DNA from 4 places in the Kitasatospora sp. NPDC096077 genome. Region 4 is predicted to be linked to each of the others. Evidence: riboswitches for the same ligand, from Rfam matches in the RefSeq annotation. Region 4 holds a riboswitch; each other region holds the start of a gene.

Region 1 (7,125 bases), on a different contig from region 4:
GTCCGGGCGGGCGTCGAGGGGCGCGGGGGACGGGGCGGGGTGGAAGCGGAACACCGGGATCCGGCCAGGCCGCGGGCGCCGGCCGGAACGCGGCGCTGCACCGGAAGTCGGCCGGGCCGTCTTCCGGTGCAGCGGGTGTCTTCCGGTGCGGGGGGCGTCCGGTGCGGCGGGTGTGACCTCCGGTGCAGCGGGGGGCTCAGAGGAGGGGGGTGAGCCAGCGCCGCAGGAGTTCGCCGTAGTGGTCCGGCGCCGAGTTCCACAGGGCCGCGTGCTCGGCCCCCGGGAAGCGCTGGAGGCTCACCACGTCGTGGCGGGCCGCCGCCAGGCGCTGCACGGTGCCGAAGGGGGCCAGCTGGTCGTCCGGGCTGTGCAGCACCAGGGTCGGGACCCGCAGGTCGGTACCCTCCGCCAGGCGGGAGAAGTCCGCGAGGTCGACCCCGGTGCGGCCCTGCGCGGCCAGCGCGCCGAGCTCCGCGGCGACCCCGGTGTAACCCGCCCGGGCGGCGTCCCGGCGGGCCGAGGCGGGGAGGTCCAGGACCACCGAGTCGAGCACGATGCCGCGGACCGCCTGGGCCCAGGCCGACCGGGCCGCCGCCTGCAGGACCATGGTCGCGCCCACCGACCAGCCGTAGAGGATCACCCGGCCCGCCCCGCTGTCGAGCGCCAGCCGCACCGCCGACTCGACGTCCCGCCACTCCGTCTCGCCGAAGTGGCTGAGGCCGTCCGGCGAGGCGGGGGCGCCCTCGTCGCCGCGGTAGGTGACGGACAGCACCGGCAGGCCCAGGCGGTGCAGCACCGGCAGGACCGGGAGGGTCTGCTGGCGGTCCGCCTCGGGCCCGTGCACCAGGATCACCCAGGTGCCGCGCGTGCCGTCGACCCGCCAGGCGGGGAGCGGGCCCAGCTCACCCTCGGCGGCGGTGTCGGTGAAGGACAGGCCGAGCGCCCGGGTCGGATCGCCCAGGTGCACCCGCGGCGTGAAGCGGACCTCGGTGCCGGGGACGAGGGTGCCCCGGTCCGCCCGGACCAGCCGACGGGTGACGCCCTGCTCGTCGCGGTGCAGGATCTCCTCGACGACCGCGTGCCCGCCGTCCTCCCACTCCACGGCCCAGCGGCCCGGCCGCAGGCTCTCGGGGCGCCGGTTGAAGGTGACCCGGCCGGCCGCCAGGCTCTGCACCAGTACCGGCCCGGACTCCGATCCCCCGGCCCCCGGCCCCGCCCCCGGCCGGACCATTCGCTCGGAGGCCCGGCGGCCGATCACCAACACGGCCGCCCCCGCGGCGGCGGCCGCCACGACGGCTGCGGTTCCCCAACGCATCTCGATCCCCGCTCTGTTTCACGCACCGGACGGTTTTCGAGCACCAGTCCACCGGCGCACCGCACCCCCGGCCACCGGGCTGGCCCGTCCGGGGGACGGGGACGGGAGGGGAAGGGAGGGGACGGCGGGTGCGGGAGGGGACGGGAGGCGGCGGGCCGGGTCAGACGGGGACGGCGGGGTCCCGGGTGCTGAGGAGGTGCCAGAACCGGGGGGTGAGGGGTGGGGTGGCGGTGCGGGGACTGGCCGTGGCGCCCCAGTAGGTGGGGGCGTGGTGCTCCTGGTGGAGGACCGGGAGCACGGCCGCCAGATCGGCTTCGGGGACGGGGACGAGGCGGGCGATCGGGCGCAGCTGGGACTGCCAGCGGCCGGTCACGCACTGCCGCAGGAGGCGGTCGAGGGCCTCGCCGCGGCCGGTGGCCTCGACCAGCTCGGTGAGCCGCAGGCCCAGGGCCTGGGCGAGGGCGAGGGTCTGGTCCGGGTCGCCGTCCCAGTGGCCGGTCAGTTCGGCCCGCCGGTAGTCGGCCGGCGCCATGCCGACCCGCTCGGCGACGGTCTCCTGGGTGAGCTCGCGGGCCAGCCGGTGGTCGCGCAGGCTCGTCGGCCGACCGTCCATCAGCTCGGCGACGGGGCACCAGAGGGCGCGGGCCAGCGCGATCAGCTCGGCCTCGCCGGGCCGCGACCCGCCGAGCTCCCAGGCGAGGACGTGACCGGGGAGCAGCCGCACCCCGTGCGCGGCCATGCCCTCGGCGACCTGCTCGGGGGTCAGCCCGAGGCCGGCCCGGTGGGCGCGGGCGGCGCCGGGCGCGAACGGCACCGGGGCGGGGGCGACGGCGGGTGGCTTTCTGCGGCGCATGGCCCGAACCGTAGGCGCGGCCGGCGCGACGCCCCCAGCCGCCGAACGCACGAAGCCGGGCCGGTCGGGCCGCCGCCGCGCTGGGCGATCGCACAGGCCCGGAGCGGGCCGTTCCTGTGACCAACCCCTCCGTGACCTCGGTTGACTCCCGGATCGGGCCCGTGATGGGATCCTGGGGCCAAACGGAGGCATGGAGAGGAAGCCGGTGCGAGTCCGGCGCGGTCCCGCCACTGTCACCGGGGAGCACGCCCGGAAGTGCCACGGTGGTCCGTCAGGAGCCGCTGGAAGGCCCGGGGGTGCGTCCGACCCGGAAGCCAGGAGACTCTCGCCCCCGGTACGTCGATCCAGGGCGCGGACCCTGAGTGAGGACACCCACGCGATGCGCGCTGCCCCGCCGGACCCCGACCACGCGCCGCCGTGCGCCCGCTGACCCGCGCCGCCGCCTTCGCGCTGGGGGCCGTCGCGGGCTACGCCGCCGACGCCCGGTTCGCCGACCCGCGCCGCGGCCACCCGGTCGCCCTGTTCGGCAGCGCCGCGAACCGCCTGGAGCGGCGTCTGTGGCGCGACGACCGCGCCGCCGGGGCGGCGTACACCGCGCTGTGCGTGGGCACGGTCGCGGCCGGGGCGCTGGCCCTGGACCGTACGGTCGGCCGGCGCCCCCTGGGCCGGGCCGCGCTGGCCGCCGCGGCGACCTGGACGGTGCTCGGCGGCACCTCGCTGACCCGGGAGGCGCGCACCATCGGCCGGTCGCTCGCCGCGGGCGATCTGACGGCGGCCCGGGAGCGGCTGCCGCACCTGTGCGGGCGGGATCCGAGCGCGCTGGACGGGCCGCAGATCGCCCGCGCGGTGGTCGAGTCGGTGGCCGAGAACACCGCCGACGCCGTGGTGAACGCGCTGACCTGGGGCGCCCTGGCGGGCACGCCGGGGCTGCTGGCCTTCCGCGCGGTGAACACCCTGGACGCCATGGTCGGCCACCGCTCGCCCCGCTACGCCCGGTTCGGCTGGGCGTCCGCCCGGCTGGACGACGTCGCGGGCTGGCCGGGCGCCCGGCTGACCGCGCTGCTGACGGTGGCCGCCGCGCCCGAACCGCGGACCGCCTGGCGGGTCTGGCGCCGGGACGGCTCCGCGCACCCGAGCCCGAACGCGGGCCAGGCCGAGTCGGCGTTCGCGGGCGCGGTGGGCGTGCGGTTGGGCGGGACTCTTCAGTACGGCGAGCGAGTGGAGCACCGGCCGGTGCTGGGGGCGGAGCTGCGGCCCGTGACGGTGGACGACATCGAACGGGCCTGCGCGCTGTCCCGGCGGGTGGGCGTGCTGGCGCTGGGTACGTCCGTCGCGGGGCATCTGGCGATCCGTCTGTGGAGGAGGGGCACGGCATGAGCAACGCGCTGCTGGTCGCGGGGACGACCTCGGACGCGGGCAAGAGCGTGGTGACGGCCGGGATCTGCCGTTGGCTGGTCCGGCAGGGGGTGCGGGTCGCGCCGTTCAAGGCGCAGAACATGTCGCTGAACTCCTTCGTCACCGCCGACGGTGCCGAGATCGGCCGGGCCCAGGCGATGCAGGCGCAGGCCGCCCGGGTGGAGCCGGAGGCGGCGATGAACCCGGTGCTGCTGAAGCCCGGCGCGAACGGCCGCAGCCAGGTGGTGCTGCTCGGCCGGGCGGTCGCCGAGGTGGGCGCGCTGGACTACCGGGAGCGCAAGCCCGTCCTCCTGGAGCGCGCCCTGGAGTGCCTGGCGGACCTGCGGGCCCGCTACGACGTGGTGGTCTGCGAGGGCGCCGGGTCGCCCGCCGAGATCAACCTGCGCGACCGGGACATCGCCAACATGGGCCTGGCCACGGCCGCCGCGCTGCCGGTGGTGGTGGTCGGGGACATCGACCGCGGCGGGGTGTTCGCGGCGATGTACGGCACGCTCGCACTGCTGTCGGCGGAGGACCAGCGGCACGTGGCGGGCTGGTTCGTCAACAAGTTCCGCGGCGACGCCCGGCTGTTGGCGCCCGGGCTGGAGATGCTGCGCGAGCTGACCGGCCGGCCGGTGCTGGGCACCCTGCCGATGCTGCCGGGGCTGTGGCTGGACGCCGAGGACTCGCTGGACCTGTCCACCGTGGCGGACCGGGCGGACGGGCCCGGCCCGCTCGGGGCGGACGTGCTGCGGGTGGCCGTGGTGCGCTTCCCCCGGCTGTCCAACTTCACCGACCTGGACGCGCTGGCGCAGGAGCCGGGCGTGCTGGTGCGCTGGGTGACCCGGCCGGAGGAGCTGGCCGACGCCGACCTGGTGGTGCTGCCCGGCACCCGGGCCACCGTGGCCGACCTGGCCTGGCTGCGCGAGCGCGGCCTGGAGCCGACGCTGAAGGCGCGGGCGGCGGCCGGGCTGCCGATCCTCGGGGTGTGCGGCGGCTACCAGATGCTGGCGCGCTCGATCGAGGACGAGGTGGAGTCCGGGGCCGGAACGGTCGACGGGCTCGGGCTGCTGCCGACACACGTCCGCTTCAGCGCCGAGAAGGAGCTGGCGCGGCCGGTCGGCATGGCCTACGGGCAACGGGTCGAGGGCTACGAGATCCACCACGGGGTCGTCTCCGTGGAGGGCGGCGAGGCGTTCTTCTCCGATGACCGCGGGCAGGACCTGGAGGGCTGCCGGGTCGGCCCGGTCCTGGGCACCACCTGGCACGGCGCGCTGGAGAACGACGGCTTCCGCCGTGAACTCCTGCGCGAGGTCGCCGAATCGGCCGGCCGGGCGTTCGTCCCGGCGCCGGACACCTCGTTCGCCGCGGCGCGCGAGGCCCGGCTGGACCGGCTGGGCGACCTGATCGAGGAGCACGCGGACACCGACGCGCTGTGGAAGCTGATCGAAGGCGGGGTGCCGGCGGCCGGAACGCTGCCGTTCCTCCCGCCCGGGGCACCTGGGAGTGACGCATGAGTGACGTCCGCTATCCGTTCACCGCGATCGTCGGCATGGCCGACCTGCGGCTCGGGCTGCTGCTGAACGCGGTCTCGCCGGCCGTGGGCGGCGTGCTGGTGCGCGGCGAGAAGGGCACCGCCAAGTCGACCATGGTGCGCGCGCTGGCCGGGCTGCTGCCCGCCATCGCCGCCGTGGACGGCTGCCGGTTCGCCTGCGACCCGGCCGCGCCGGACCCGCAGTGCCCGGACGGCCCGCACCACGCCCCGGCGGGCTCGGAACGGCCTTCCCAGCTGGTCGAGTTGCCGGTCGGCGTGGCCGAGGACCGGATCGTCGGCTCGCTCGACCTGGAGCGCGCGCTGGCCGAGGGCGTCAAGGCGTACGAGCCGGGGCTGCTGGCCAAGGCGCACCGCGGCGTGCTCTACATCGACGAGGTCAACCTGCTCCAGGACCACGTGGTGGACCTGCTGCTGGACGCCGCCGCGATGGGCCGCTCGTACGTCGAGCGCGAGGGCGTGTCGGTGCGGCACGCGGCGCGGTTCCTGCTGGTCGGCACGATGAACCCGGAGGAGGGCGAGCTGCGGCCGCAGCTGCTCGACCGCTTCGGGCTGACCGTCGAGATCGCCGCCACCCGGGACCCGGCCGAGCGCGCCGAGGTGGTCCGGCGCCGGCTCGCGTACGACGCGGACCCGGCCTCGTTCGCCGCGCGGTTCGCCGAGGACGAGCGGGCGCTCGCCGGACACATCACCGCCGCACGGGAGTTGCTGCCGAAGGTCGAGCTCACCGAGGTGGCGCTGCGTCAGATCACCGCCGTCTGCGCGGCGTTCGAGGTGGACGGGCTGCGCGCGGACATCGTGATGGCCCGCACCGCGGTCGCGCTGGCCGCCTGGGCGGGGCGCACCGAGGTGCTGGAGGAGGACGTCCGCAAGGCCGCCCAGCTGGCCCTGCCGCACCGGCGGCGACGCAACCCCTTCGACGCCCCGGGGCTGGACGAGGAGCAGTTGGACCGGACGCTGGAGGAGCACGCCCAGCCGGACGACCCGCAGCCGGACGACCCGGAGCCGGAGCCCGAGGGCGACGGTCCGGGCGATGACGGCCCGGGCGACGGCGGTCCGGACGGCGGCGGCGACGGCGGCCCCGGCGGCGGCCCGGACGGCGGCGGCGCACCCGAGCCGTCGGCCCCCGAGAACAGCACGACGGACCCCGCGGCGGACTCCACCGCGGCGCCCGAGGCGCCCGCGCAGCAGCCCGTACCGGCCCAACACCCCTCCCCCGCACGGGAGTCGGCGCCGGTGGCGGCCGGCGACCCGTACCGGACCAGGCTGTTCAGCGTGCAGGGCACCGGCCACGGTGCCCAGGGCCGCCGCTCCCCCGCCGAGACCACCGGCGGGCACACCATCCGGGCCCGCCGGCCGCAGGGCATGCTCAGCCGACTGCACCTGACCGCGACCCTCCAGGCCGCCGCGCCGCACCAGGTGGCGCGCGGGCGGGCCGGCCGGGCACTGGTGCTGCACAAGGACGACTTCCGCGAACAGGTGCGCCAGGGACGGGAGTCCAACCTGGTGCTGTTCGTGGTGGACGCCTCCGGCTCGATGGCCGCCCGGCAGCGGATGACCGCCGTCAAGGGTGCGGTGCTGTCGCTGCTGATGGACGCCTACCAGCGCCGGGACAAGATCGGCATGATCACCTTCCGGGGCGCGGACGCCGAACTGGCGCTGCCGCCCACCTCCTCGGTCGAGGTCGGCGCCGCCCGACTGGAGACGCTGCCCACCGGCGGGCGCACCCCGCTGGCGGCCGGCCTGCTGCGCGCCCACGAGGTGCTGCGGGTGGAGCGGCTGCGCGACCCGAACCGGCGTCCGCTGCTGGTCGTGGTGACCGACGGCCGGGCCACCGGCGGGCGCGACGCACTCGCCCGCTCGCAGCGCGCGGCCGCGCTGTTCGCCGCCCAGGGCACCGCGAGCGTGGTGCTGGACTGCGAGTCCGGACCGGTCCGACTGGGCCTGGCCCGCACCCTCGCCGGGCTGCTCGGCGGCAGCGCCGTCAGCCTGGACGAACTGCGCGCGGAG
Region 2 (7,125 bases), on a different contig from region 4:
AGGTAGGTGGCGAAGCCCACCTGACCGAAGCAGTTGTACGCCGCCCAGGCGAGCAGCACCACGCCCCAACCGACCGCCAGGGCGCCGACCCCGCGCATCGGACGCGTCTGTGTCATCCCCTACCCCCGCCCCTCCGGGCCCTCTCCCGACCGTGTACCGAACAACCCCACGGTTTCGCCGCCACAGAATGCCACACACCGCAACGGGCCCGGAATCCAACCCGTTCAACGCGGTGGTCACCGGTTCCCGGCAGAGGTGCGGACCCGACGGCTCAACGGACGTGAAGACCGCCCCAGTCGATGCCCGGACCGAACGCGCCGGAGCCGCCCGTGAGCACCAGCGGGCTGTGGTAGGTGGCGTTGACGTCGGCCGCCGTGTTGCGCGGCTGGTCCGGGGTCAGGTTCTTCTCCGTGAGCGACTGCCCCCAGACCGTCCAGATCGTCCACGGCGTGCGCCGCAAGGTGTCCGGCTGGCGGGAGTTGACCGGGACGGCGAAGGACTCGGCCAGCATCCGCGGCTTGTCGTAGGCCGCGAGCCCGTCGTAGTAGCGCTTGGTCCACACCTCGCCGGTGCCGATCGGGTGCGCCGGGCTGCCGCTGTAGTCGTCCACGCCGACCACGTCCACGTACTGGGCGCCCGGGTAGTAGTCCCACGGGTCGACGCCCGGGGCGCCGTCCCAGGACACCGGCGTCCAGACGAACAGCAGGTTGTGCAGCCCCCTGGTGTCCACCAGGTAGTGGTAGGTGATCCGCCACAGCGCCTGGTACTCGGCCGGCTTCTGGCCCGCCCACCAGAACCTGCTGGCACAGTCCTGCACGTTCATCTCGTGATACGGGCGCAGCAGCACCGGCACGTCGTGCGCCGCCAGGTACTCCAGGTGATCCGCCAGGTACGAGAGGTCGGACACCAGCGCCCGGTACTCGGGGGTGTCGTGCTGGCTGTCCACGACCCGGCCGAACCAGCCGGGGTCCTTGGCCGTGGGGGAGTTCGAACAGAGCACCCGGTCGAAGGACTTGACGTCCGATCCGGGGTAGGGCTGGTGAAAGGACATCCCGACGATCCCGGCCGGGGCACCGCCGTTGTCCGGCAGTTCGGTGCTGCTGCCGTCGCAGTTGTGCTGGACGCCGGAGGTGCCGTAGGTGCCGTCGTCGGCGCGTGGGTGGCCGGACCAGACGGCGGCCAGCAGGTCGACGGCGTCGTCGGTGTACTGCCAGCCGGGTCGGCAGGTGGGCCAGCGGCCGGCCGAGTAGGAGCGCGGGTTGCCGACGCCCCAGGCGCTCTGGCCGTAGCCGGGGCCGAGGTCGGTCTCGACGAAGCCCGGCAGCTTGCCGGTGATGTCGGCGGCCTTCCGGTAGTAGTAGCCGACCTGCTTGGTACCGCGATAGTCGCCGTACTCGGGGTTGTTGCGCTCGTTGTGCGCCTCGACGTGCTGGCCGATCACCGTCCCACCGCTCTTCCCGGTACGGGCCTGGCTCTCCAGGTCGGTCAGGAACTGGTCGACGGCGCGGGCGTTCGGCGAGGCCTGCGGATCCCGGGCCAACAGGTCCCGGCCCACGTCCGGCGGCAGGGTGCGTCCGGGCGCGCCCACCGACACCGGTGCCCGGGAGGGCTGTTCGACGTCGCTCCGGTCGGTCCGCCCGTCGCGGCCCAGCAGCACGAACGCGCCGGTCGCGACGACCGCCCCGGCCACGGCCAGGACGGCGGGCTTGCCGCGCAGGGCACTGGGCAGCGCCACGGACCACTCCTCCGGTTGCTCGCCGGTACCGACCCCCACGGACCCAACCGGAACACGCGTACGAATGACTGCCCGAGAGCCTGTCACACTCCCCCGGCCCCCGCGAACGAATCCGCCGGGACCGGGGTGTCGGGGGAGGTCAGCCCGCCGGAGCCGGGGGCGGCGTGCCCTGCGCTCCCGGCGCGGCGGAGCCCGCGGCCTTGGCACGCTGCAGCAGTTGGCCCTTCACGTACTCGGAGAATCCGGAGGCCGCCGCGGTCGCCGTGGCGTCGGGGTTGTTGCCGCCCTTCGCCGAGCCCTCGACCGTGAAGTAGGCGTACCGGCCGAGGCTGTTGTGGGTGTTGGTGCAGCCGGGGTTGGCACAGAAGGCCGGGGCGCCGGCGGCCGGCAGACCCTTGAGCTGGCCGGCGTAGTTCTTCATCGCGGTCTCGGCCTGGATCTTGTGGTCGAAGACGGCCACGCCGACGGTCACCGCGCTGTCGCCGGAGACGTACGTCGCCCGGAGCACCTTCTGGCACCCCTGGTCGCCGAGCACCTTGCCGAGCCCGCCGGTCGTCGAATTGCCGTCCCAGCACGGCTGGTCCAGTGCGACCATGGTCCGGTTCCAGGTCGCGCCGTTGATCGTCAGCTGCTGCGCGGAGAACAGCGCGCCCGCGTCCTGCGGCGCCGGGTCGGTCGCGGCCTCCCAGATCGGCTTCGACGGGTCGTCCGTCTGGCCGGACTGTCCCCCCGGGCTGCCGGACGGGCTCGACGGCGTGGCCGTGGGCCGGCCGGAGGCGGTCGAGGTCTGGCCCGCGACCGCCTTCCCACCGTCGTCCTTCTTGCCCTGGAGCAGCACCGCGCCGCCCGCGGCCAGGCCGCCCACCACGACGACCGCGGCGACGATGCCGATCACCTTGAGCCTGCGCTTGCGCTTGCCCTCGGCCTCGTTGCGGTCCGCCAGCGCCGCCCAGTCGGGTTCGGCGCGCTGCGTCGGAACGGGCTGCGGAGGCTGGGGCTGCTGCTGCCACTGCGGCTGCGGCTGCGGCGGCTGGGCCTGCGGCTGCGGCACCGGAGGAACGGGCTGGGGAAGCGGCTGCGCGGACGGCGCCACCGGCCCGTACGAGGGCGGCGGCGGGCCGAAGCCCCCGCTCGGCGGCGGCACCGGTCCCGGTACCACCGGCTGCTGATTCCGTGCGCCCCCCGGCCCGGCGGGAGACGTTCCCTGCGGCCCGTGCCCAGGTACGCCAGTTCCGTCGCTCATGCGCCCAGATCGTAGGGCATGCGCCCGACCGCCGATCCGCCCGGTGACCATTCCGTGCCGGAACCGGGACGCCGTCGGCGCGGACCGGGGCGTCCCGTACACACGACCGGGCTTCCCGACGGCCTCACCCGGGCCTCCGGCCGCCTCTGCGAGGCCTCCCGCCAAGCGCCGCAAGGCCCCTCGCCCGACACCACCGGTCATCGCTCCAACACGCCACGCCGCACTACATGTGGTGTCGCATCGGAGAGATGCCACTACATGTATGCTCGCTTCTGCTGTCGATGCAGGGGAACCCGGTGCGAATCCGGGACTGCCCCGCAGCGGTGTGCGGGCGGCTCCAGGAGCCGCGCCGCGAGTCCGAGTACCTGCCGACCAGCGTGCGCACGGCCCTCCCGCAGAGGCCGCACAAGCACCAGTACGACCCCTCCGGGCCTCGCGGGCGGGCCGGGGAGACACCTCTCGCGACGTCGTTTGCGTTCGCGCCGTGCTCCCCTGCCCAGATCGGCCCGGGTGACCCCGATCACGCCGCCGATCGCCGCCAGGAGAGAGCGCCTTGACCACCGCTGCCTCAGTCACCCTGCCCGCCCAGGGCACCGGTACCGCCTTTGTCGACCCGACGGTCGCCGACCCCGGCGGCGCGCTCCTGCGGCTGCTCACCGACCGCAGCGTCGACCTCGCCGAGGTCGACCCCGGCCATGTCGCCGCCGCCGCGCTGCGCGGCCGCCACGCCGGCTCGGACTTCGCCGAGCTCCGCGGGCTGGCCGTGGACGCCGCCGCGTCGATGATCGCCGAGGACCCCCAGTACTCGAAGCTCGCGGCCCGCCTGCTCGCCCTGGAGATCGTCGACGAGGCGAACAGCCAGGGTTCCACCACCTTCGCCGCCTCGATCGCCGTCGGCCACGCCGAGGGCCTGATCGGCGACACCACCGCCGCGTTCGTCGCCAAGCACGCCGCCGCCCTGGACGCCCTGATCGACGCCAAGGGCGACGACCGGTTCGAGTACTTCGGCCTGCGCACCGTGCAGTCCCGCTACCTGCTGCGCCACCCGATCACCCGCAAGGTGATCGAGACCCCGCAGCACTTCCTGCTCCGCGTCGCCTGCGGCCTGGCGGTCGGTGACACCGAGCAGTCCGTGCGCGAGGTGTCCGAGCTGTACGGCCTGATGAGCCGCCTGGAGTACCTGACCTCCTCGCCGACGCTCTTCAACTCCGGCACCCGGCACCCGCAGATGTCCAGCTGCTACCTGCTGGACTCGCCGCTGGACAACCTGGACTCGATCTACAACCGCTACGCGCAGATCGCCCGGCTGTCCAAGCACGCCGGCGGCATCGGCCTGTCCTACTCGCGCATCCGCTCGCGCGGCAGCCTGATCCGCGGCACCAACGGCAAGTCCAACGGCATCGTGCCGTTCCTGCGCACCCTCGACTCCTCGGTCGCCGCCGTCAACCAGGGCGGCCGCCGCAAGGGCGCGGCCTGCGTCTACCTGGAGACCTGGCACGCCGACATCGAGGAGTTCCTGGAGCTCCGCGACAACACCGGCGAAGAGGCCCGCCGTACCCACAACCTCAACCTGGCGCACTGGATCCCGGACGAGTTCATGCGCCGCGTGAACGCCAACGCCGACTGGTCGCTGTTCTCCCCGGCCGACGTGCCCGAGCTGGTCGACCTCTGGGGCGCCGAGTTCGACGAGGCCTACGTCAAGGCCGAGCTGGCCGGCAAGGCTGTCCGCACCATCCCGGCGCAGACCCTCTACGCCCGCATGATGCGCACCCTCGCGCAGACCGGCAACGGCTGGATGACCTTCAAGGACGCTTCCAACCGCGCCGCCAACCAGACCGCCCTGCCGGGCCGCACGGTGCACTCCTCCAACCTGTGCACCGAGATCCTGGAGGTCACGGACGACTCCGAGACCGCCGTCTGCAACCTCGGCTCGGTCAACCTCGGCGCCCACGTGGCCGCCGGCGCCACCGCCGCCGACCTGATCAACGCCATGGACTGGGAGCGGCTGGACGCCACCGTGCGCACCGCCGTCACCTTCCTCGACCGCGTGGTGGACATCAACTTCTACCCGACGGTCGAGGCCGGCACCTCCAACTCCCGCTGGCGGCCGGTCGGCCTCGGCGTGATGGGCCTCCAGGACGTCTTCTTCAAGCTGCGGCTCGACTTCGACTCGGCCGAGGCCAAGCAGCTGTCCACCCTCATCGCCGAGCGCATCATGCTCACCGCCTACGAGCGCTCCGCCGACCTGGCCGAGCAGCTGGGCCGCCACGAGGCCTACGGCGAGACCCGCGCCGCCCGCGGCGAGCTGCACATCGACCACTTCCCGACGGCCGCCCCGCAGTGGGCCGACCGCTGGACCGCGCTGCGCGCCCGCATCGCCGAGACCGGCCTGCGCAACTCGCTGCTGCTCGCGATCGCCCCGACCGCGACCATCGCGTCCATCGCCGGCGTGTACGAGTGCATCGAGCCCCAGGTCTCCAACCTGTTCAAGCGCGAGACGCTCTCCGGCGAGTTCCTCCAGGTCAACCCGTACCTGGTGCGCGAGCTCAAGGAGCTCGGCGTCTGGGACCAGCAGACCCGTGACTCGCTGCGCGACGCCAACGGCTCGGTGCAGGAGCTCGGCTGGCTGCCCGAGGAGGTGCGCTCGCTGTACCGCACCGCGTGGGAGCTGCCGCAGCGCGCCCTGATCGACCTGGCCGCGGCCCGCATGCCGTACCTCGACCAGAGCCAGTCGCTGAACCTGTTCATGGCGGCGCCGACCATCGGCAAGCTCAGCTCGATGTACGCCTACGCGTGGAAGGTGGGTCTGAAGACCACCTACTACCTGCGCTCGCGCCCCGCGACCCGGATCGCCCAGGCCGCCTCCGGCACCGCCCGCGCCGCCGCGCCGGTGCCCGTGAACACCCCGACCCTCACCCCGGAGGAAGAGGCCGCACTGGCCTGCTCCCTGGAGAACCCCGAGTCCTGCGAGGCCTGCCAGTAATGACTGCCGACGACCGCAAGATGCTGCTCGACCCCGGCTTCGAGCTGACCCTGCGCCCGATGCGCTACCCGTCGTTCTACGACCGGTACCGCGACGCGATCAAGAACACCTGGACCGTCGAGGAGGTGGACCTGCACTCCGACGTCGCCGACCTGGCGAAGCTCAGCGAGGGCGAGCGCCACCTGATCGGCCGCCTGGTCGCCTTCTTCGCGACGGGTGACTCGATCGTCGCCAACAACGTCGTGCTGAGCCTCTACAAGCACATCAACTCCCCGGAGGCGCGGCTGTACCTGAGCCGTCAGCTGTTCGAGGAGGCCGTGCACGTCCAGTTCTACCTGACGCTGCTGGACACGTACCTTCCGGATCCGGAGGACCGCAACGCGGCCTTCGCCGCGGTGGAGAACATCCCCTCCATCCACCAGAAGGCCCAGTTCTGCTTCAAGTACATGAACGCCGTCGACCACATCGACTCGCTGCAGACCAAGGAGGACCGCCGCGCGTTCCTCCTGAACCTGATCTGCTTCGCGGCGTGCGTCGAGGGGCTGTTCTTCTACGGCGCGTTCGCGTACGTGTACTGGTTCCGGAGCCGTGGCCTGCTGCACGGTCTCGCCACCGGCACCAACTGGGTGTTCCGCGACGAGTCCATGCACATGGACTTCGCGATGTCCGTGGTGGACACCGTCCGCGAGGAGGAGCCCGACCTCTTCGACGACGAGATGGCCAAGCAGGTCACCGAGATGCTGGAGGAGGCCGTCGAGGCCGAGCTCCAGTTCGCCCAGGACCTGTGCGGTGACGGTCTGGCCGGCATGAACACCGACTCCATGCGCCAGTACCTGGAGGCCGTCGCCGACCAGCGCCTGGCCCGCCTCGGGATGCCGATCCGCTACGGGTCGACCAACCCGTTCGGCTTCATGGAGCTCCAGAACGTCCAGGAGCTGACCAACTTCTTCGAGCGCCGGGTGTCGGCGTACCAGGTCGCGGTCGAGGGCTCGGTCGCCTTCGACGACGACTTCTAAAGAAGACGACTTCCGAAGAAGACGCACGAACAGTGGTGCCCCGCACCGGCCGTGGCCGGTGCGGGGCACCGCTGTTGTCGGCTTCGCCAGGCGTTCGCGCCGGGCGGGGGCGCCGCCCGGGGGAGGCTCCTGACGGACCGTCGGGGGC
Region 3 (7,125 bases), on a different contig from region 4:
TTCGCCCCGCTGGGCGCGCTGGCCCGGCGCCGGATCGGCGAGGAGCGGGGGCTGTTCTGGGCGAGCGTGCTGCTGGTCGGCGGCGCCGTGCTGCGGACGGCGGGGATGCCCGGGCTGTACGCGGGCACGGCACTGGTCGCCGCCTCGGTGGCGGTGGTCAACGTGCTGATCCCGGTGTTCGTCCGGAAGCGGTTCGCCCCCCGGCGGATCGGCACCATGATGGGCGTCTACGCGCTGTCGATGGGGGGCGGCTCGGCGCTGGTCGCCGCACTGGTCGCGCCGGTGGCGAGTGCCTGGTCCCGGGAGGCCGCGATCGCGCTGGCCGTGGTCCCGGCGGTGCTCGCGGCGGCGGGCACGGCCCCGCAGCTGCGGGTCGCGCGGCCGGCCCCGGCCCCGGCCGCCACCGCCCCGGCGGCCCGCCGCCCGGTCGCCCGGACGGCGCTGGCCTGGAGTCTGACCGCCTACTTCGGCATCCAGACCCTGGTCTTCTACGCCACGCTGGCCTGGTTCCCCACCATCCTGGTCGACGCCGGTCTGAGCCGGACCACCGCCGGCACCGACCAGGCCGTGCTGATCCTCGGCGTCGCCGTCGGCGGCTTCCTCGCCCCCACCCTGGCCGCCGCCCGCCGCGACCAGCGCCCGCACATCCTGGGCGTGGTGGTGGTCTGCGCGCTCGGCCTGATCGGGGTGCTGCTCGCGCCCGCCGCCGGGGCGCCGGTCTGGGCCGGGATCCTCGGCATCGGCATGGGCGGTGGACAGGCGCTGGCCGGGGTGCTGTTCACCCGCCGGGGCGCCGACCAGGACCACGTCGCCGCGCTGTCCACCATGGCCCAGGGCGTCGGCTACCTGATCTCCGCGCTCGGCCCCGCGCTGGTCGCCCTGCTGCACAGCGGCACCGGCTCCTGGGACGTCCCGCTGCTCGCCCTGGTCGGACTGCTGCTGGTCGGCGCGGTGTTGAGCCTGCGGGCCGGGCACGACCGGGCATGACCGGGTGCCCGTCGCGGGCGGCGCGGGCGGCGCGGGCGGCGCGAGAAAGTATTTTCCGTCGTGACGTCACACTCGGGCGCCGGGGTCCGTCGGGTCAGGGAAAGCACCGATCACCCGAGAGGACAGCACGATGACCACCACCCGTTCGATCACCGCCGAGATCCCGTCGCGCCCCCGGATGGCCACCGACCCGGCGGAGCTCGTCCCCGAACTCGCCGACGTCTCGGCCGCGTTGTTCCGGGCCGTCGGCAACCGTTCGATCCCGCGCGGTACCGTCAGCCTGGTCCAGCTGCGGGCCGGACAGATCGTCGGCAGCACCTACCTGACCGTCCTGCACACCGGATTCCTGCGCAAGGCCGGTGAGTCGGAGGAGCGGATCACCTCGGTGGCCACCTGGCAGGACTCGCCGTACCTGACCGCGGCCGAGCGGGCGGCCCTCGCCCTGGTCGAGGCCGTGCTCCAGCCCAACCCGTACGGCGAGCGGGTGTCGGACGAGCTGTACGCCGAGGTCGCCGCGCACTACGACGAGAAGGCGCTGGCCACGCTGATGCTGGCGATCGGCCAGGTCAACTTCTTCGTCGCGATCGCGCTGATCGCCAAGCCCGTCCCCGGGAAGGCGTTCACCGACCCCTGGGCCTGAGCCCCGTCGCTCCTCGAACCGGCCCGCCGAGCACCTCGTTCGGCGGGCCGGTTCCGCGTTTCAGCCTGCGGCGAGGAGGCCCGTCACCAGGGCGCGGAGCCCGTCCCCGTAGGCGTCCTGGGCGGTCACCGGCTCCCAGCGGCCCGCGACCTGTGCCAGCCGGGGGTACTCCGCCGGGTCGAGGGCGGCGAACACCTGCTCCCGGTAGGTCGGGCGGTCGTCCCCGGCACGGCGTTCGGCCGCGGTGGCGCGGACCACGATCTCCCCGGTGGTGTAGTACCAGATCGCGCGGTAGCCCTGCGCGGCGCGTTCCGGGCTCAGGCCGCAGTCGACCAGTCCGTCGACGATCCGCTCGACGTACCACAGGGCGTGGGTGGAGAACAGGTCGTCGGCGGCCAGTACTTCGACGATCCAGGGGCAGGCGGCGAGCGCGTCGTGGATCGCGGTGGCCGCCGCGAGGACCCGTTCGCGCGGGTCGGCCGGCAGCTCCACCGGCCGCAGCGCGCGGGCGGCGTAGTCGTCCAGCAGCAGGACGAGCAGCTCCTCCTTGTTGCGCACGTGGTGGTAGAGCGCCATCGGCGTGCTGCCGATCTCGCCGGCCAGACGGCGCATGGTCAGTTTCCCGACGCCCTCCTCGGCCACGATCCGCCGGGCCGTTTCGACGACCTCCTCCCGGGAGATGCGGGGCGGTCGGCCGGTGGCCTTGCGGGGGGTGGGGGAGGGCTGCTGCATGCCCCCATCATCCCCCGTCGATCTCCCGCCGATCTCGCGTCGGTCTCGCGTCGGTCTCCCGCGCCTCGACAGCGGGGAGCCTTCGGGAGTAGTTTCCTTACATGTACAAAAACTCACGAGGGCGCCCCGGCGCGGCCAACGCCGCCGGGGGAGCGCTGGGCGTACTGGCCGGCGGAGTGCTGACGGAGTACGCGAGTTGGCGCTGGGTCATGCTTCGTGCTCGCCGAACCCCGTTCCCCCGCACCGCTGTTGCGGCTCGGCCTGCTGCGCAGCCGCTGGGTCGCGGGGGCCAACCTGCTGGTGTTCCTGGCCGCCGCCGGGCAGTTCGCGGCCTTCTACTTCGTCTCGCTCCACCTCCAGCAGGTGCTCGGCCTGGGCGCCGCCGCCACCGGTGCCGCCTTCCTGCCGTTCACCGCCGGCCTGGTCGCGGGGACGGTGCTGGCGACCCGGGTCACCGCGCGGCGCTCGCCGCGGACGGCCCTGGTGCCCGGCGCCGTCCTGGCGGCCGTCGGCCTGGGCTGGTTCGCCCTGATCGGCCCGGACGGCACCTTCCTCACCGACGTCCTCGGCCCGTCCCTGGTCACCAGCTTCGGCACCGGACTGGTGCTGGCCCCGGTCGCGGCCGCCGCGACCACCGGCGTGGCCCCCCGCGAGGCCGGTGCGGCCTCCGGACTGCTCAGCAGCTCGCGCCAACTCGGCGGCTGCGTCGGCCTGGCGGTGCTCGCCACCCTCGCCGCCCACCGCACCGGGTCGGCCACCGACCCGGCGGCCCTCGACGACGGGTACGCCCTCGGCCTGGCCGCCGGCGGGGTGCTGTTCGCCCTGGCGGCGGTGGTCGCGATCACCGTGCTGCCGCGCCGCCGGCCGGAACCGCCGGCCCTCCGTCCCACCGTTCCCGCGCAACCCCTCCTGGAAGGAACCCGTTGATGACCACCACCCCCATCACCCCCATCACCGCCGTCGACCTGTTCGCCTCGGCGCTGCAGATCCGCCCCGACGGTGACGTCCGGGCCGCCGAACGCCGGATGAGCGGCGGGGACGCCGACACCTGGCAGGTCGCCACCTTCCACGTGGAGACCGACGCCGACGTCCACGGCGACCACTGGGAGATGCACCCGGCGGCGGACGAGGCGGTCTGCTGCCTGGCCGGCGGCGTCCGGGTGTACTTCCGCCCGGTCGAGGACGGCGCCGAGGAGGAGACGGTACGGCTGCCGGCCGGCAGCGCCGTCGTCGTCCCGCGTGGCCGCTGGCACCGGCTGGAGCTGGACGCCCCCAGCGACCTGATGTCGATCACCCTGCGCGGCGGGACGAAGCTGGAACGGCGCTGACCGGGAAGACCCGCGGGAGAAACGGAGGGCCCGGCGGACAGCACGTCCGCCGGGCCCGTACGCATCGTGTGCGCGTCGTGGGTCAGCCGTCGGCGTCGACCCGGGCGGCCCAGCGCTGCTCGACGTTGCTGAAGCGCCAGTAGGCGAGGGCGCAGGCCCAGACCACCACGAACATGCCGACCAGCAGGTAGCCGACGTTGTCCAGGCTGATCTCGGAGATCCAGCCGGTGACCGGGTCGGTGAGGTCGAGCTTCTCGTGCAGCACGCTGACCAGCTCGATGGTGCCGATGACGAAGGCGACCGCGATGGAGAGCCCGGTGATGGTGAGGTTGTAGTAGACCTTGCGGACCGGGTTGGAGAACGCCCAGTGGTAGGCGAAGTTCATGAAGGTGCCGTCGAGGGTGTCGAACAGGCTCATGCCGCAGGCGAACAGCAGCGGCAGGCAGATGATCGCGTACCAGGGCAGGCCGGAGGCGGCGCCGGAGCCGGCCATGGCCATCAGGGCGACCTCGGTGGCGGTGTCGAAGCCGAGGCCGAACAGCACGCCGACCGGGTACATCTGGCCGGGGCGGCGGATCGACTTGGTGAGCCGGCCGAGGATGCGGTTCATGAAGCCGCGCTCGTCGAGGTGCTTCTCCAGCTGCTTCTCGTCGAACTGGCCGGCCCGCATGGCCTTGTAGACCCGGTAGATCCCGGCGAGCGCGAACAGGTTGAGCGCGGCGATCAGGTAGAGGAAGGTGCCGGAGACGCTGGTGCCGATGACGCCCAGCCACTGGTGGGTGGTGGACTGGTCGTCCACCAGGGTGCCGACGATCTGGGCGCCGCCGGCCACCAGGGCGGCCATCGCCATCACGATGGTGGAGTGGCCGAGTGCGAACCAGAAGCCGACCGACACCGGCCGCTGGCCGTCGGCCATCAACTTGCGGGTGGTGTTGTCGATCGCGGCGATGTGGTCGGCGTCGAAGGCGTGCCGCATGCCGAGGGTGTAGGCGGTGATGCCGAGTCCGACGCCGAAGGTCTGGGTGCCGATGGTGTAGTGGTTCGGGGCGATCAGCACGAACAGCATGCCGAAGGCGACGACGTGCATCGCGATGATCACGCCGAGCAGGGCGGCGGTGCGGACGGTGTCCCCGCGCTGCCAGCGGGGCGGCAGCGGCAGGGCGGATGACGGCGGTTCTTCGGTGAGGGTCATGCGTGCAGGCCTTTCCAGCTCCTCGATGGGGGCGCCCCCCGGGGAACGCGGGGAACACCGTAGGGGCTCGCTCGTTCCATCGACAAGCGTTCGCAGCTGCGAAAAGGTTGCAATAACGCAAAACCGGGACTTCGGGGACGAAGCGCCGCCGGGGTGACGTCGTCTCACCATGCGGACGATTGAGTGATTCTCTGGCCCGGCCCAGCGGGATTGCCTCTAGGGTGGCCGGTACAGCTGGTTCGCCCCGTCCGCCAGGCGGGGCGTCGTAAGAGGGAACCCGGTGAAGCCGTTCGATCGGCCATTCCGGGACTGCCCCGCAGCGGTGAGCGGGAACGACCGCCGTCATACGCACTGGACCCGGGACGGGTCTGGGAAGCGACGGCCAGTAGGTGTCCGACCTCCGTCTCCACGGAGGACGGTCGTGCCCGCGAGTCCGAAGACCTGCCCGCTGTCCGTGCGCGACCGTGTTCGCGCGCGGCCTTCCGGTGACCTCGAGGGCGGGTCGGCGTACATACCAGGCGGAGCCGTACCCGTACGGGCGGTCCGTCCGGTTCGTCACCCCTTCGCGCCTTCGTGCCGTCTCCGGGCACCATGAGGAATCAGGCTCGCGAAGGAGAGTCCCTTGACAGCGAAGTCCGCAGCCGCGGCGACCGTGGCGACCGCTTACGGCTACCCCCGACAGGGCCGTAACCGGGAACTGAAGAAGGCGATCGAGGGGTACTGGAAGGGCGCGGTCACCGCCGAGGCGCTCCAGGCCACCGCCGCCGAACTGCGCCGGGAGAACTGGGCCGCGCTTGCCGAGGCAGGCGTCGGCGAGGTGCCGACCGGTGACTTCTCGTTCTACGACCACGTGCTGGACGCCTCGGTGGCCGTCGGCGCCGTCCCGGCCCGGCACCGGGAGGCGGTCGACGCCGACCCGCTGGACGGCTACTTCGCGATGGCGCGCGGCAACCAGGACGTCGCGCCGCTGGAGATGACCAAGTGGTTCGACACCAACTACCACTACCTGGTACCGGAGTTGGGCCCGGACACCGCCTTCGCGGCGAACCCGGCCAAGCCGGTCGGCGAACTGCGCGAGGCGCTCGCGCTCGGGCACACCGCCCGGCCGGTGCTGGTCGGCCCGATCACCTACCTGCTGCTCGCCAAGCCCGCCCCCGGGGTGGCCGAGGACTTCCAGCCGATCACCCTGCTGGACCGGCTGCTGCCGGTCTACGCCCAGCTGCTGGCCGAGCTCAAGGCCGCCGGCGCCGAGTGGGTGCAGCTGGACGAGCCCGCCCTGGTGCAGGACCGCACCCCGGCCGAACTCAACGCCGCCGCCCGCGCCTACCGTGAGCTCGGCGCCCTCACCGACCGGCCCAAGCTGCTGGTGGCGAGCTACTTCGACCGCCTCGGCGACGCCCTGCCGGTGCTCGCCAAGGCCCCCGTCGAGGGTCTGGCCCTGGACTTCACCGGCCCGGCCGCAGGCAACCTGGACGACCTCGCCGCGGCCGGCGGCCTGCCCGGCAAGCGCCTGGTCGCGGGCGTCGTCGACGGGCGCAACATCTGGATCAACGACCTGGAGAAGTCGCTGGCCACCCTGGCCACCCTGCTCGGCCTCGCCGACCGGGTCGACGTCGCCCCGTCCTGCTCCCTGCTGCACGTGCCGATCGACGCCGCCGCCGAGCGCGACATCGACCCGCAGATCGCCCGCTGGCTCGCCTTCGCCAAGCAGAAGGCCGCCGAGGTCGCGCTGCTGGCCCGCGGCCTGCGCGAGGGCACCGGCGCGATCACCGCCGAACTCGCCGCCAACCGCGCCGACCTGGCCTCCCGCGCCAACTCGCCGATCACCCACGACCCGGCCGTGCGCGCCCGCACCGCCGCCGTCACCGAGGCCGACGCCCGCCGCGCCCAGGCCTACCCGCAGCGGGCCGAGGCCCAGCGCGCCCGGCTCGCCCTGCCGCTGCTGCCGACCACCACCATCGGCTCCTTCCCGCAGACCACCGAGCTGCGGGTGGCCCGCGCCGACCTGACGGCCGGCCGGATCGACGGTGCGGCCTACCGGGAGCGGATGGAGGCCGAGGTCCGCGAGGTGATCGCCTTCCAGGAGAAGGCCGGCCTGGACGTCCTGGTGCACGGCGAGCCCGAGCGCAACGACATGGTCCAGTACTTCGCCGAGCAGCTCACCGGCTACCTGGCCACCCGGCACGGCTGGGTCCAGTCCTACGGCACCCGCTATGTGCGCCCGCCGGTGCTGGCCGGGGACATCT
Region 4 (7,125 bases):
ACCGACCACCTCGGCGAGCAGCGCCGTCTTGCCGATCGAGCCGCCGCCGGCGAACTCGGTGCCGACGTTCGTCCAGTCGTCCACCGTCCGGCCGTTGCCGTCCTTGCCGTGCTGGTCGAGGAAGTCGGCGATCCGGCCCAGTGCCTTGTCGTCGCTGCCGGTGGCGGCGAGGGCGAAGGCACCGTCGATGGTCAGCCCGAAGTCGGCGAAGCCCGGGAAGCCCTCGTAGTACTGGCCGCCGATCAGCCGGGTCGGGTCCGTGAGGTAGGCCGAGCCCTTGGCCAGGTCGGGCTTCCGGTGCAGGTCGTGGTCGAGCGCGGCGAGGTCGGTGCCGGCCAGGGCGAGCACCGCCTGTCCGGTGGCGGTGGGGTCCGCGTCGGTGGCGGCCGGGTCGGTGGTGAAGCCGCCGGAGGGCAGCTGCCGGGCGGCGATCCAGCCGGTGGCGGCCGCGTCGGCGTCGGTGCGGCCGGCCGCCTTCAGGGCCTGGGCGGCCAGCGCCGTGGTGTAGGTGTCGCTCGCGCCGGCCCAGGAGTACGGCCAGAGGCCGCCGTCGGGCTTCTGCTGGGCGGCGGTCCAGGCGTCGGCGCGCTTGACGGTGTCGGGCGCGGTGCCGGCCCGGCGCAGGGTGAGCGCGGTCAGCGCGGTGGTGCCCGGGTCGCCGTCGCAGTGGTCGCCGGGGGCGATCATCACGGAGGAGACGCCGCCGTCGGCGCACTGGGCGGAGGTGAGCCGGGCGACGGCGGTCGGCGGCAGGGCGGTGCCGGAGCGGGCGAGGGCCAGCAGGGCGAGGGCCTGGTTGACCGGGTAGGTGACGCCCTCGAAGTCCCCGGCGGCGGTGCAGGCGCCGAGCTTGCCCTGGGCGGTGCAGACGTGGTCGGTGAGCGCGGCGATCAGGTCGTGTCCGCCGAAGGCGCGCGGGTCCCCGCCGGTGATCTCGGCGAGCAGCGCCAGCTGGGCGACGGCCCGGGGGACGGGGGCCGCCTTGGGGCCGCCCGGGAAGGCGTACTGGTCGGTGTGGGCGGCCAGGTAGGCGACGATCTTGCGCAGGGTGTCGTCCTGCCCGCCGGCCGCGGCCAGCGTGAAGGCGGTGTCCGTGGTGGCGTCGTAGTCCACCGCCTTCGCCGAGGGGTCGTACACGTGGTCGCCGTCGGTCAGCCGGGCGACCAGCCAGCGGGCCGCGGCGGGCAGGTCGGCCTTGGGGGGCTTCGGCGTACCGGTCGCGGTCGGCGTGGGGGTGGGCGTGGGGGTCGGCGTGGGCGTGGACGACCCGCCCTTGGCCCGGACCGAGTCCGGGGTGAAGGTCGGGGAGCCGGTGGTGCCGCCGACGTCCGTCCCGCCGTACACCCAGGCCTCGACCTCGCCGGGCGCGGGCTTCTGCGACATCGCGCCGAGCGTGGCGTACGACCAGTGGTCCTGGCCGACCGGGGCGATCCAGTACGACCAGTACCCGGTCGCCTGCGGGGTGTTGACGCAGGACTCCTTGTCCGGCGTGGGGTACTGGGTGCCGTCGTGGAAGGCCGGGTTGCCCAGCCGGCAGACGAAGGCGGGGCCGTCGTGCGCCGTGCCGGCGGTGCTGAACCCGCCGTTGTGCAGCAGGTTCATCCCGGTGGTGGGGTGGGCGTCGCAGCCGCGGACCACGCCGCCGCCGAACGGGCCGAAGTCGACCGCGACGACGGCCCCGGAGGTCGCCGTGCACTGCTCCAGCGGGTCCGCGTGGGCGGCGGTCCCGGGCAGGGCCACCAGGGCCAGGCTGCCCGCGGTCAGCGCGAGCGCGGCGGCGGCCGCGGAGGCGGCGGTTCCTCGCCGCCACACGGTGGGACGGTGTCTGTGGACCGGCACGGAACGAACTCCCCTGTCGACTGCGGCGTCGGCGGGGACACGGGTGCGCAGCAGGGCACCCCGGGGCAGGGGTGGGCCGTACCGCGTCGCAGTCCTCGACGACGCTCGTGCGTGCTCCACGGCGCAGGCATTCCGGCTCGCCCGCCGGGACGGGTCGGCTGGACTCGTCGGTACGGGCACACGGTTGCGGGACAGCGCCGGATTCGAACCGGCTTCCCCTGACCCCCTGGAGGAAAAACGCTTCATCAGACCATGGCCGGACCAGCGAGGTCAACGATTCGTCATATCGTCTACGTCACGGCTCGTTCGAATTCGATGCGGTAAGGTCCCGGCTCGGCCGAGCGGGGGAACCCGGTGGAAATCCGGGGCTGACGCGCAACGGTGTGCGGGGCGGCACTGCCTTCCCCGCGAGCCCGGATGCCCGGCGGCCGCACTGTTCCGCGGAAGTCCGTCCACGCGATCCGGGCGTCGGCCGCCCCTCGCAGCGACGCACCGCCGTCGACGCACCGGGCACGGTCGGGGCCCTCCAACCCCCCAGGAGCCCTTCCATGACCCGCACCCTCCACCGCGGCCTCGCCACCGCCGTCGCCGCCCTGGCCGCGGCCGGCACCGCGCTCGCCACCGCCGTCCCGGCCCAGGCCACCGCGAGCCCGACCCAGATCAGCACCTCCGTCACCAACGGCGTCGCCTACCTGCGCAGCCTCCAGGGCGCGGACGGCGGCTACGCGGGCAGCGGACTGTCCAACGAGTGGGCGTTCAGCGCCCTGGCCGCGGCCGGGACCGCCGCCGCCGACGTCACCCCCGGCGGCGACGCCACCAAGAACGCCCGCCTGGTCTACCGCAACCAGCTCGCCGCCCCGACCTGGCCGAACGCCAGCCCGGTGGTCACCGACTACGAGCGCGGCATCCTCAACTCCTACGCGGCGGGCATAGACCCGGCCCGGGTCGGCCCCGGCCGCAACCTGATCGCCGACGCCGTCTCCTACTGGCAGACGTCCACGCCCGGCTACTACGGCCCCGCCGCCAACTTCAACGGCACCGTCTTCGCCCTGCTCGCCCTCGGCGGCGCCCGCACCCAGGCCGGCGCCCAGCGGGTGCCCCAGCCGCTGCTGGACGCCTCCACCGCCGTGGTGCGCGCCAACCAGCACACCGACGGCGGCTGGAACTACAGCAAGGCCGCGGGCGACCCGAACGCCCTCGGCCAGCCCAGCGACGTCGACATGACCGGCGCGTCGATGGCCTCGCTGTGCGTCGGCGGGGTGGCCAACACCGACCCGGCGGTGCTCGCCGCGAAGGGCTTCCTCAAGGCCAAGATGGCCACCTCGGGCGCGTTCAACGCGATGTACGGGGTGAACACCGACTCCAACGGCTGGGCCGTCTCCGGCCTGATCGCCTGCGGCTTCGACCCGCAGGGCACGGACTTCACCTCGCCCGCCCCGTTCAAGAAGACCCCGGTGGACTTCCTGATCTCCCAGCAGTTCAACCCCGGCGGCGGCTTCCGCTACCAGCCCACCGACACCTCGCCCAGCGCCTACGCCTCGGTCGACGGCCTGCGCGCGGTCGCGGGCGGCGGCTTCACCGCCACCCCGCCCACCCCGGTCACCGCGGGCGAGCCGCAGTTCGTGGCCACCTCCGGCTTCACCCCGGGCACCGCCGCCCGGATCGCCCTGATCGTCGACGACGGCACCGGCAACCCGCGCCCCTGCGCGGTCACCATCACCCCCACCGGCAGCACCGCGACCCTCGGCGACGTGCTCGACGCGGCCGCCACCGCGAGCCCGGCCGGCTGCGTCACGGCGGTCACCCCGGCCAGCGGCGTCGCCGGTCCGATCACCTCGCTCAACGGCGTTGCCAACAGCGGTACTTCGAGCTGGCTGCTGTCGACCGACGGCGGCGCCTCGATCACCGCCGACCGCACCGCCGTGGTCAACCTCGGCGACACCGTCTCGCTGCGCTACGGCAGCTGACGTACCCCGTGCGGACGGCGGCCCCGGGAACGTCCGGGGCCGCCGTCCGTCCGCCGTCCGTCCGTCCGTCCGCCCGCCGTCGGTCATCCGCCGTCGGGCACCCGTCAACCGGCTCAGGCCTCGGGGCCGTACGCGCCGAAGCCCCGGCAGACCAGGCCCTCGCGGAAGCTGAGCACCTCGGCGACGGCCCGGCCGCGCTCGTTGCGGTAGTTGATGACGAGGGTGTCGACCGAGACCCGGACGTCCTCGACGGTGAAGTGCAGATCGGGCAGGTGCTTCAGGCCCTTCGCCCAGTAGACCCGCAGGGCCTCCTTGCCGCGCACCTCGCCGGACGGGTCGCCGATCAGTTCGAGGATCCGGGGCGAGGCGAAGACGACGTCCTCGGTGAAGTGGGCGAGGATGCGCTCCAGGTCGTGCGCGTTCCAGGCGTCCGCCCAGTCCCGGGCGAAGCGGGTGCCGAATTCGTGGTTGAAGTTGCGGTCGAAGTCGTGGTCCATGCCCCTGGACGGTAACGACAACCGGCCCTCCCCGCCCGTGGTTCCACCATCCGGTCAGCCCGCCCGGTCGAGCAGCGGCACCCGCACCTGGTTGAAGCCGTAGTAGAGGGCGAGCAGCCCGTGCACGGCCAGGGCCGCCGGGGCGGACAGGAAGGCCAGGGCGACGGTCAGCGGGTAGACCACCAGGCCCAGTTCGAACCGCCAGCGGGCGGCCCGGGCGGCCGGCACGTCCACCCGCGCGTCGAAGCAGTGGCCGGTGCGGGTCGCGTAGTTCCAGAAGAGGCTGAACAGCACCGCCTGGCCGACCATCACCGCGCCGTACACGGCCGCGGCCACGTTCGCCGCCGAGCCGTTCCGCAGGTTCTGCGCGACCAGGGCGGTCGGGAAGGGCAGCACCGAGACCAGCATCAGCAGCAGCAGGTTGAGGAACATCAGGGTGCGGTCGACCCGGGCCAGGTGCCGGAACAGGGTGTGGTGGTTCACCCACTCCACACCGATCACCAGGAAGCTCACCACGAACGCGAAGTAGGACGGCCACTGGGCGCCGAGTGCCCGCCACAGCTCCGCCGCCCCGTGCGCCTGCGGGATCCTGATCTCCAGCACCAGCAGGGTGATCGCGATCGCGAAGACCCCGTCGCTGAACGCCTCGATCCGGCCGGTGTCCGTCGTCTCCACCGGCAGAGCATCTCAGCCGGGCTGCGGCACCCGTCCGCGCAACGCCGGGGCCGGCGGAGCGGCATCGGGCCCGGCCAGCAGGTCCGGCACCCGGCAGGGCGGGACGGAGGCCGGGTGCGGCACGGGCGCCCCGAGCGCGCGGCGGGCCCGGTCCCGTTCGGCGCCGGCCAGCACCGCCCGGTGGACCGCCCGGGCCAGCCGGGCGCCCCAGACCGACCGCGGCCCGCCGAAGGGGTCGGCCGCGCCGCCGCCGGTCCGGACGGCCACGCAGACCGCGTCCGAGGGGGTGCCGGAGCAGTCGTACCCGGCGTCCAGCAGCGCCTGCACCTTGGCCTCGGTCGCGGTGGCCAGCAGGTTCACCACCCCGGCGTCGGCGACCGGGGCCGGCACCACGGCCAGGATGTTGATCGTGCCGGGCCGGTGGGCGGCCGGCCGGGCGGCGGGGTCGGCCGCCCAGACCGGGACACCGATCCCGGCCGTGACCACGGCGGTGACGCCCTCGTCCTCGGCCCAGGTGCAGTCGTCCACCTCGGCCGCCGTCATCAGCCCGACGCCGGGGCCGGTCAGGCCCTCGGCGGCGGCCAGCTCGGCCAGGTGTTCGGCCGGGTCCATCCGCGCGTAGCCGGGCCGGACCTGGGCGTTCAGCACCCAGGACCGTTCGCCCAGCCCGCCGCCGAGCACCGCGCTGCTGACCATCCGCCAGCCCGGCCCGGCCCGCCACACCAGCAGGTGGCGGCAGGCGCCGTCCTCGACCCGCGCGGACCGGCCCACCCGGACCGGTCCGTCCCGCCGTCCGTCCTGCCATCCGTCCACGACCGACCTCCCTCGACCGGGCACGCTACCGCGCCCCCGGCCCGGGCCGACCGGCGGGCACCCGCCTCCGGCCGGGTGGGCCGACCGCTAGCGCGGGAGGCGCGGGCGGGTGCCGGGCTCCTGGACGGGGAACGGCTGTCCCCCGCCCGGGAAGGTGGGCGCCGGGTAGTTGGCCACCTCGTACTCGGCCAGGTCGAGCTGCTCGGCGGTCGGCGGCAGCGGCGGGGCCTCGCGCCTGCCGGCGTCGAACTGGAACGCCGAGGTCAGGTCGCCGAAGGTGCGGCGGCGCCAGTCGGTGAGGGTGGCCGAGCGGACTCCGGTGAACCGTTCCAGGAAGCGCAGCACCGAGGTGTGGTCGAAGGCCTCCCCGGCGACCCAACCGCCCACCGTCCAGGGCGAGATGATGAGGCACGGCACCCGGAAGCCGCCGCCGATCGGCAGCCCGTCGACGAACTCGCCCGGCGTCCCGGCCGGGGGCACCGGCGGCGGCACGTGGTCGAACAGGCCGTCGTTCTCGTCGTAGTTGAGGATGAACACCGTCTTGGCCCACACCGCGGGGTTCGACGCGACCGCCTCGATCTTGGCGGCGACGTAGTCGGCGCCGGCGGCGGGCAGGTAGTCCGGGTGCTCGGACTGGTAACTGGTCGGCAGGATCCAGGAGACGGCGGGCAGCCGGTCGTTGCGCGCGTCCTCCTCGAAGGTGCCGGCCGGGCGGGTCGTCATGCCCCGGCGGTGCAGCGCGCTGCCGGGCTTGGCCTGCTGGAAGCTCTTGAAGAGCGAGAGCATGTTGGTGCCGTAGTTGTCGGCCTCCTGGTACACCTGCCAGCTGACGCCGGCGGTTTCCAGCTGTTCGGCGTAGGTCTTCCAGGTCAGCGGCTCGGGCGCGGAGTTCTGGATGATCGGGCCGCCCTGGCCGCCGTCGGCGCCGATCGAACCCGTCATCCAGTACAGCCGGTTGGGCCAGGTCGGCCCCTGGACCGAGCAGAAGTAGTTGTCGCAGACGGTGAACGCGTCGGCGAGGGCGTACTGGAAGGGGATGTCCTCCCGGGTGTAGTACCCCATCACATACGGGCCGTTGACGCCGTCGGCGGCCCGGTGCGCGGGCAGCCACTGGTCCATCCTCCCGCCGTTCCACGCCTGGTGCTGGACCGCCCAGGCGTGGCTGGTGGACGGGATCGCCTGGGCGCTCGTGGTGCCGGTGTCCAGGCGGAACGGCAGCAGGTAGCCGTCCGGGTTCTCGCCGTCGGGCTGGTAGAACACGGAGCGCCCGTTCTCCAGCCGCAGCGCGTCCGGGTCCGCGAAGCCGCGGACACCGGCCAGCGTGCCGAAGTAGT

What was found. Region 4 has a riboswitch for cobalamin ahead of ABTZ03_RS41265 (prenyltransferase/squalene oxidase repeat-containing protein). Riboswitches for the same ligand answer to the same signal wherever they lie in the genome.
Region 1: another riboswitch for cobalamin. It lies ahead of ABTZ03_RS05750 (cobalamin biosynthesis protein); the one in region 4 lies ahead of ABTZ03_RS41265 (prenyltransferase/squalene oxidase repeat-containing protein).
Region 2: another riboswitch for cobalamin. It lies ahead of ABTZ03_RS07515 (ribonucleoside-diphosphate reductase subunit alpha); the one in region 4 lies ahead of ABTZ03_RS41265 (prenyltransferase/squalene oxidase repeat-containing protein).
Region 3: another riboswitch for cobalamin. It lies ahead of metE (5-methyltetrahydropteroyltriglutamate--homocysteine S-methyltransferase); the one in region 4 lies ahead of ABTZ03_RS41265 (prenyltransferase/squalene oxidase repeat-containing protein).

The regions. Positions count from the first base shown of each region.
Region 1 is NZ_JBEOSV010000004.1:75,954-83,078, forward strand. Features, by position in the region: gene ABTZ03_RS05740 (alpha/beta hydrolase family protein) at 197-1,315, opposite strand; gene ABTZ03_RS05745 (helix-turn-helix domain-containing protein) at 1,476-2,168, opposite strand; cobalamin riboswitch at 2,365-2,492, shown strand; gene ABTZ03_RS05750 (cobalamin biosynthesis protein) at 2,586-3,545, shown strand; gene ABTZ03_RS05755 (cobyric acid synthase) at 3,542-5,080, shown strand; gene ABTZ03_RS05760 (putative cobaltochelatase) at 5,077-7,125, shown strand, end outside.
Region 2 is NZ_JBEOSV010000005.1:132,517-139,641, reverse strand. Features, by position in the region: gene ABTZ03_RS07530 (hypothetical protein) at 1-116, opposite strand, end outside; gene ABTZ03_RS07525 (glycoside hydrolase family 26 protein) at 272-1,735, opposite strand; gene ABTZ03_RS07520 (hypothetical protein) at 1,875-2,786, opposite strand; cobalamin riboswitch at 3,225-3,365, shown strand; gene ABTZ03_RS07515 (ribonucleoside-diphosphate reductase subunit alpha) at 3,556-5,961, shown strand; gene ABTZ03_RS07510 (ribonucleotide-diphosphate reductase subunit beta) at 5,961-6,977, shown strand.
Region 3 is NZ_JBEOSV010000101.1:16,569-23,693, forward strand. Features, by position in the region: gene ABTZ03_RS41675 (MFS transporter) at 1-987, shown strand, start outside; gene ABTZ03_RS41680 (carboxymuconolactone decarboxylase family protein) at 1,118-1,627, shown strand; gene ABTZ03_RS41685 (TetR/AcrR family transcriptional regulator) at 1,688-2,359, opposite strand; partial or broken gene ABTZ03_RS41690 (MFS transporter) at 2,491-3,286, shown strand; gene ABTZ03_RS41695 (cupin domain-containing protein) at 3,286-3,687, shown strand; gene nicT (Nickel transporter NicT) at 3,770-4,879, opposite strand; cobalamin riboswitch at 5,098-5,342, shown strand; partial or broken gene metE (5-methyltetrahydropteroyltriglutamate--homocysteine S-methyltransferase) at 5,502-7,125, shown strand, end outside.
Region 4 is NZ_JBEOSV010000098.1:2,164-9,288, forward strand. Features, by position in the region: gene ABTZ03_RS41265 (prenyltransferase/squalene oxidase repeat-containing protein) at 1-1,812, opposite strand, end outside; cobalamin riboswitch at 1,945-2,097, opposite strand; cobalamin riboswitch at 2,145-2,282, shown strand; gene ABTZ03_RS41270 (prenyltransferase/squalene oxidase repeat-containing protein) at 2,388-3,806, shown strand; gene ABTZ03_RS41275 (YybH family protein) at 3,920-4,303, opposite strand; gene ABTZ03_RS41280 (TMEM175 family protein) at 4,358-4,978, opposite strand; gene ABTZ03_RS41285 (adenosylcobinamide amidohydrolase) at 4,991-5,791, opposite strand; gene ABTZ03_RS41290 (alkaline phosphatase family protein) at 5,879-7,125, opposite strand, start outside.